Regions from separate parts of the Shewanella sp. SM101 genome, predicted to be linked through region 3. Evidence: predicted binding sites of a transcription regulator. Region 3 holds the regulator's gene; each other region holds the start of a gene.
The links. The regulator FliA, encoded in region 3, starts transcription of late flagellar genes. The targets are predictions, from matches to a motif close to CTAAAGNTNNNNNNNNNNNNGCCGATA.
Positions count from the first base shown of each region.

Region 1: the regulator FliA is predicted to act here: its motif matches at 1,290-1,316, upstream of L5M38_RS02190 (DUF5610 domain-containing protein).
Region 2: the regulator FliA is predicted to act here: its motif matches at 859-885, upstream of pomA (flagellar motor protein PomA).

Region 1 covers NZ_JAKKRH010000003.1:24,492-26,765, forward strand. The annotation lists gene L5M38_RS02185 (ferredoxin--NADP reductase) at 1-505, opposite strand, end outside; gene L5M38_RS02190 (DUF5610 domain-containing protein) at 630-1,256, opposite strand; gene L5M38_RS02195 (histidine phosphatase family protein) at 1,483-2,100, shown strand; gene L5M38_RS02200 (FMN-binding glutamate synthase family protein) at 2,112-2,274, shown strand, end outside.
Region 2 covers NZ_JAKKRH010000016.1:80,974-83,247, forward strand. The annotation lists gene ispA ((2E,6E)-farnesyl diphosphate synthase) at 1-487, opposite strand, end outside; gene xseB (exodeoxyribonuclease VII small subunit) at 490-729, opposite strand; gene pomA (flagellar motor protein PomA) at 1,044-1,811, shown strand; gene L5M38_RS10860 (flagellar motor protein MotB) at 1,815-2,274, shown strand, end outside.
Region 3 covers NZ_JAKKRH010000012.1:87,895-90,168, forward strand. The annotation lists gene flhF (flagellar biosynthesis protein FlhF) at 1-92, shown strand, start outside; gene L5M38_RS08680 (MinD/ParA family protein) at 97-978, shown strand; gene L5M38_RS08685 (RNA polymerase sigma factor FliA) at 971-1,684, shown strand; gene cheY (chemotaxis response regulator CheY) at 1,732-2,115, shown strand; gene L5M38_RS08695 (protein phosphatase CheZ) at 2,129-2,274, shown strand, end outside.

The DNA of each region.
Region 1 (2,274 bases), on a different contig from region 3:
AAAATTGTTCAGGGTATTTGCGTTCTAAATTACGCAGCTTATCAAGATATGCCAAATCCTGTGCCTCGCGCACGCCATACACAAGCACGACTTTTTCAAAACGCTCCCAAGGTTCATCGGTGTCGAGCATAGACAAAAATGGCCCTACCGCTGTTCCTGTGGCTAAAAACCACAAATGCTTCCCTTGGAGTTCACCCTTAGGAATTTCAGCTAAGGTCATAAAACCGGTCGCGGTTGAGGTAATTTCAATTTCATCGCCTATTGCAAGGTTGTGTAATTGAGGCGATAACAGGCCATCCTCTACCGCAACGGCGAGCACCTCGGCATAGGGTTTATCGGGAGAATTAACTAAGGAGTAGGCTCTAGCCACACGCTTATCATCTTGCATTTGACTTAACTTGATAAACTGACCAGGAATAAATGGAGCTAACTCGGCAGCAATGCGCAATGAGAATAACTTATCACTCCAATCAATACGTTCTATCACTTGTCCCCTAATCCACATAACTTGCCCTCAAGCGAAACGTTAAATAGGCTTCCAGCATAGACTTTTTTCTGCACAACAAAAACCCCTTATATAAGGGGCTTATGACTATAACGCTGAATATAGAACTGAAAATACTGAGGTATTAACTCGGACTCGATGCTGTCTCATCAGTCTTCTTGTTAAAGCTATCTCTAAAGGCTTGCAGCCCCTCTTGCACTAAGCTGTAGGTTTTATCGACACCATCGGCAATATCACCCTGCAATACTTTAAGGCCGGACAGAATATCTTTAGCCTCTTTAAAGCCATTGTCGATGGCACCGCCAATAATCCCCATAAAGCTATCGAGTTGATCACTTAGACTCATACCCGAATTTTGTTGTTGGTGAATGCTAAAAAACTGCGTCGCAAAACTCACGATACGATCTGCAGTCGCTTCTGGAGAAGTATCTACGCCATTATCGTAAGCCGTCTGAATCGCGTTCTCGCCCATAGTGGGCGCTAATTCTTTATTAATCGACTCTATCGCTGCGCGATAAAGCAAGGCCATAGACTGATCGCCTGACTTGATATTCACATCTTGCTGTGCCGATAAAATCGCTTGATTCATCAGCTGCTTACTCGTTTGCTGCGCGGTTTGCTTCGAGGTTACTTCTGTGGCTTTCGCGTCCTTCGAATCACTCACTTCGGTGCCCTTAGACGCCGCGTTTTCAGCATATTTTTTCTGTGGCAAAGGAGTACTTTGCACTTGAGGGGGTTTATTGATTTCCATGATGACTATCCATTCAATTCGGGTCGACTTAATTATCGACCAAAATTTAACCAGCTTTAGTAATTTTTAGAATTGAAGTACCATCTGACCACAAGGCCATGATAAGGCCCACATAAATTAAGTGGGTTCATTCTTTAATAAGGTGCATAAAGCGCCAACCCACCGCAATGCAGATCATTACTATCGCTGAGCTTAGACATAAGCCAATAGAAAAGGATGTTACACCATGGCAGCAGGCCGCAGTTTGAGTCATTTCCGCTTTCACGGGTTTACACTAATCCTTAAGCACTATTTTAAGCATAATCTGGGTATCAATATAAAACGCTTTAGCCTGCTAACAAGCCTCGTCATATTCACTTGCCTCGGCTTTACTCCCATTAGCCAAGCTCATGCGGAGAGCAGACTAATTATTTTAGTCAGACATGCCGAAAAAGCCGACACGCCAGCCAATAACCCGCAGTTATCACCCAAGGGAGAAATGCGCGCAACATCACTGATCACTGCCTTGAGCCGCACGCCGCTGTCGCAACTTATTGCAACTCAATATCTAAGAACCCAACAAACACTCGCGCCCATCTCCGAGGCTCGCCATTTACCTGTGACGATAGTAGAAGCAGCCAAACCTATCGAAGGATATATTCAACACATTGTTGAACAAGTGCATGCTGTAAAGGGCAATACACTCATCGTTGGGCATTCAAACACTGTCCCACTGATCATTAAAGCCCTTGGCGGACCAGAGATCCAAGCGATCAGCGAAGATGATTATAGCCAGCTGTTTTTACTATCTCTTAATGATGACCAACCTGCGAGCTTGATCGCCACCCGTTACGGACAAGAATAAGGATAAATAACATGAGTGAACTCAATTGGTTTATGTGGGGACTCGATCTATTTTCAGGGCTGTTTTTGATTGTAATAGGACTCGCAGTACTCGCGGTTATTTACATGTATATCGCAGATAAAATGCAGACCAAACAAGCGGTAAGACATAACTATCCCGTGATTGGTCGCTTTC
Region 2 (2,274 bases), on a different contig from region 3:
TCGAGGCTAAGTCTATTGCTTGGCCTCCACACATACCACGATAACCTGAGGCTTTGGCTAATACTCTTACCATAGCAATATGTTGTTCGCTGCTGATCCCTGCTACGGCTTCGGTGACAATTTCAAAGGCTAAGGTTTGCAGAGCATCCCCCGCTAAAATGGCCGTCGCTTCATCAAAGGCAATATGCACGGTCGGCTGGCCACGGCGGAGCTCGTCATCGTCCATGGCGGGTAAATCGTCGTGGATTAATGAATAAGCATGGATACATTCAATGGCTGCGGCGCAAGCATCTAACTTTTCGAGTTCGACCCCAAACATGCGTCCTACACTGTATACGAGGAACGGTCGAATGCGCTTCCCTCCCAATAAGGCACCGTAAGTCATAGCGGCTTTTAATTGGGGAGCTGTATCTTCAAGCGTACTAAAACGCTGTTTTAATTGATCATCAACTCGTTGTTGATATTCTTGAATGGTACTGACTAACACGCTTATTCGCCCTCAACGGCATAGGGGGATAGGGGCGCATTTTCATCTTGTTTCAGTAAAATGGCCACTTTTTGTTGGGCTTGTTCGAGTTTTGCTTGGCTATTTCGAACGAGATTGATGCCACGTTCAAATTGTTTTAACGCGTCATCGAGGGATATATCGCCTTGTTCTAGATCGGCAACGATGCGTTCAAGTTCGCCAAGGGATTCTTCAAAACTAAGATTTTCGGGTTTCTTCGCCACGTTCAGGTTTCCTTTGATTTAGCGGACACAAGGTATATCAGGGCGGCGTAAGGGTCAAATTCAGACTAAAGATATTTGCTCAATAGCACGCTTTGTTACTGAAATTTTTCCAGAAAATATAAATTGTCGCTAAACTTGCTTAGTGTGTGTCCGATAACTGACAATAGTATCATCATTTGTATGGTAATTTTTAACTGGATAAACAAGGCTCGTATGTGTGTCGGTGGGATTATCTTATTCGGTAGAATAACTGAGTGTTCTTGCTTACCCAGAGTAAGTATTATGTCGTTTATTACGAAAATTGAGGAGCCGTTGTGGATTTAGCAACAATAATCGGAATTGTGGGAGCCTTTGGTTTTATTCTCGGCGCTATGGTGACCAGTGGCGGCTTGATGATTTTCGTTGATGTGCCCTCGATCCTGATTGTGTTCGGTGGGTCCTTCTTCGTGGTAATGATGAAGTTCACTCTTAAACAGTTTTTTAGTGCCGTTAAAATTGCTTTGAAAGCCTTTGTATTTAAGATTGATAAACCAGAAGATTTGATTGAGCAGTCAGTCACTATGGCGGATGCCGCCCGTAAAGGGGGGTTTTTGGCATTAGAAGAAGCTCAAATTACCAATACTTTTATGCAAAAGGCTGTTGATATGTTGGTCGACGGTCACGATGGTGAAGTGGTGCGTGCAGCCCTAGAGAAGGATATCGCTCTAACGGAAGAACGTCATCGGACGGGGATTGGCATATTTAGAGCCTTTGGCGATGTTGGCCCAGCGATGGGCATGATAGGTACGCTTGTGGGTCTTGTGGCCATGCTATCTAACATGTCAGATCCTAAATCTATTGGTCCCTCGATGGCCGTTGCTTTGTTAACCACATTATACGGCGCTATGGTCGCTAACATGGTTTGCTTGCCTATCGCGGATAAGCTAACAATTAGGATGGGAGAAGAAATGCTTAACCGTAATCTTATTATGGATGCGGTATTGGCGATTCAAGACGGACAAAACCCTAGGGTGATTGAAGGCTTCTTGAAAAATTATCTGGCTGAGAAAAATCGCAAAATAGATACAACGGACGGAGAGTAGCCAATGGCTAAGGCTAAGTGCAACTGTCCACCGCCCGGAGCACCTATGTGGCTTGCAACATTTGCCGACTTGATGTCGCTGTTGATGTGCTTCTTCGTGTTGTTATTGTCATTTTCTGAAATGGACGTGATGAAGTTTAAACAGATCGCGGGCTCAATGAAGTATGCCTTTGGTGTGCAAAATAAGGTGGAAGTTAAAGACATCCCGAAAGGGACTTCTGTCATTGCCTTAGAATTTAGACCAGGTCGCCCCGATCCGACTCCGATTGAAATCATTAACCAGCAAACGAATGAAATGACTGAACCTGTATTGGATTTCCAAGCGGGTGAAGACGATAGTGCGGGAGGCGTGCAGCAGCAAAATGGTTCTCAGCGGGGTGGCGAAGCGAGTGCTACGGCGCAAGAAGTGGCCGATGCGGTTAAAGCGGAAGCGGCAGCGGCGCAAGAAAAGATCAATCAGCAAG
Region 3 (2,274 bases):
CCCAGCAGGCACTCGCAGCGTTAGATAGTACAGAACAACAATCATTACAAGACACAGCGTGGTCAGATAATATGGCCTGTGCATTTGAGTAGATTTATGACCCTGGATCAAGCAAGTGGTTTACGTATGATGAATCAACCCTATAACGAAAAAGTGAAAGTAATCGCGGTCACTGGTGGTAAAGGAGGCGTGGGTAAAACCAGCGTTTCTATTAATACTGCTGTGGCATTAGCCGAAAAAGGCAAGCGTGTCTTGGTACTTGACGCTGACCTTGGCTTAGCAAACGTCGACGTCATGCTGGGTATTCGTGCCGAGCGTAACCTCTCTCATGTTCTCTCTGGTGATGCAGAGCTTGACGATATTATCGTGCGTGGTCCTAAGGGGATAGGCATAGTACCTGCCACCTCAGGAACACAGGGGATGGTGGAATTAAGCCCTGCGCAACATGCTGGATTAATCCGTGCATTTAGTGAGATGCGGACTCAGTTTGATATTCTAGTCGTAGATACTGCTGCTGGGATCTCAGATATGGTGCTCAGTTTCTCACGTGCTTCGCAGGATGTGCTAGTCGTTGTTTGTGATGAACCCACTTCGATTACCGATGCCTACGCCCTGATTAAAATTCTCAGCCGTGAGCATGGCGTGTTCCGTTTTAAAATAGTTGCCAATATGGTGCGTAGTTTACGCGAAGGTATGGAATTATTTGCTAAACTCAGTAAAGTGACCGACAGATTTTTAGATGTTGCACTTGAATTAGTCGCTACGATTCCATTTGACGAAAACTTACGTAAATCTGTTCGTAAACAAAAATTGGTGGTTGAAGCTTATCCTAAATCACCAGCGGCAATTGCGTATCAAGGATTGGCAAATAAAATTTTGAGTTGGCCTGTGCCGCAGCAACCTGGTGGGCATTTGGAGTTTTTCGTTGAGCGTTTAGTACAACGACCAGATTTTCAAGAGGAAAAAACGAGTGAATAAAGCCGCTGCGTATACTTGTTTAGACAATAAATCGTCGATCGTTGAACAGTATGCTCCGTTGGTTAAAAGAATTGCGCATCATTTACTCGCCAGACTACCTGCATCTGTGCAGTTAGATGATTTACTCCAAGCTGGGATGATGGGGTTACTAGAAGCATCATCCAAGTTTGATGGTGGCAAGGGTGCGAAATTTGAAACCTTCGCCGGCATACGCATACGTGGAGCCATGTTAGATGAAATTCGTCGTGGCGACTGGGTCCCTCGTTCCGTTCATCGAAATAATCGTAAGGTTGCACACGCTATTGATGAGTTAGAGCAAGAACTGGGCCGTGATGCACGCGACACAGAAATTGCAGAAAAACTTGATATGACGCTCGATGAGTACCATCATATTCTTAACGATGTTTCTGTCGGAAAAATCATAGGGATAGAAGATTTAGGCGTATCTCAGGATATACTTACAGTGAGTGATCGGTCCGATGATGATTCATTTGAAGCATTAGCTGAGAACCAATTTCATTCTGCTCTGGTTGAGGCAATTAAATTATTGCCTGAAAGAGATGCATTAGTGTTATCCCTGTACTACGATGAAGCATTGAATTTAAAAGAGATTGGCGCCATTCTTGAAGTCAGTGAATCGCGGGTTAGCCAGATATTAAGTCAGGCAATGTTGCGATTGAAAGCTAAACTCAAGCACTGGACATAAGTATAATTATTAATCGAGCACAGAATGTCAGCTCACCGGAGGAAACCTTGGACAAGAATATGAAGATTCTCATTGTTGACGATTTTTCGACAATGAGGCGTATCATCAAGAACTTGTTGCGAGACTTGGGGTTTAATAACACCCAAGAAGCAGACGATGGCTCAACAGCCCTGCCGATGTTGCAAAAGGGGGATTTTGATTTTGTTGTTACAGATTGGAATATGCCTGGTATGCAAGGAATCGATCTGTTAAAAGCAATTCGCGCTGATGATTCGCTAAAGCATTTACCCGTATTAATGGTAACTGCTGAAGCAAAACGTGAACAGATTATTGCTGCCGCTCAAGCGGGAGTGAATGGTTATGTGGTTAAGCCTTTTACCGCTGCAACGCTGAAAGAGAAGTTAGATAAAATATTCGAACGACTCGCTTGAGCAAGGATGAGCTATGAAGTCACAAACATCAGGGCTCATCACGCTCGAGCAAGCTCAGCATTTAGTTGAATTATTAAGTGCAAGTGAGCAAAGTCAGGCAGATGATTTATTTCGGGAGCTTGCTGCTCCACTGCAACGAGAATTATTCGAAGAAGTAGG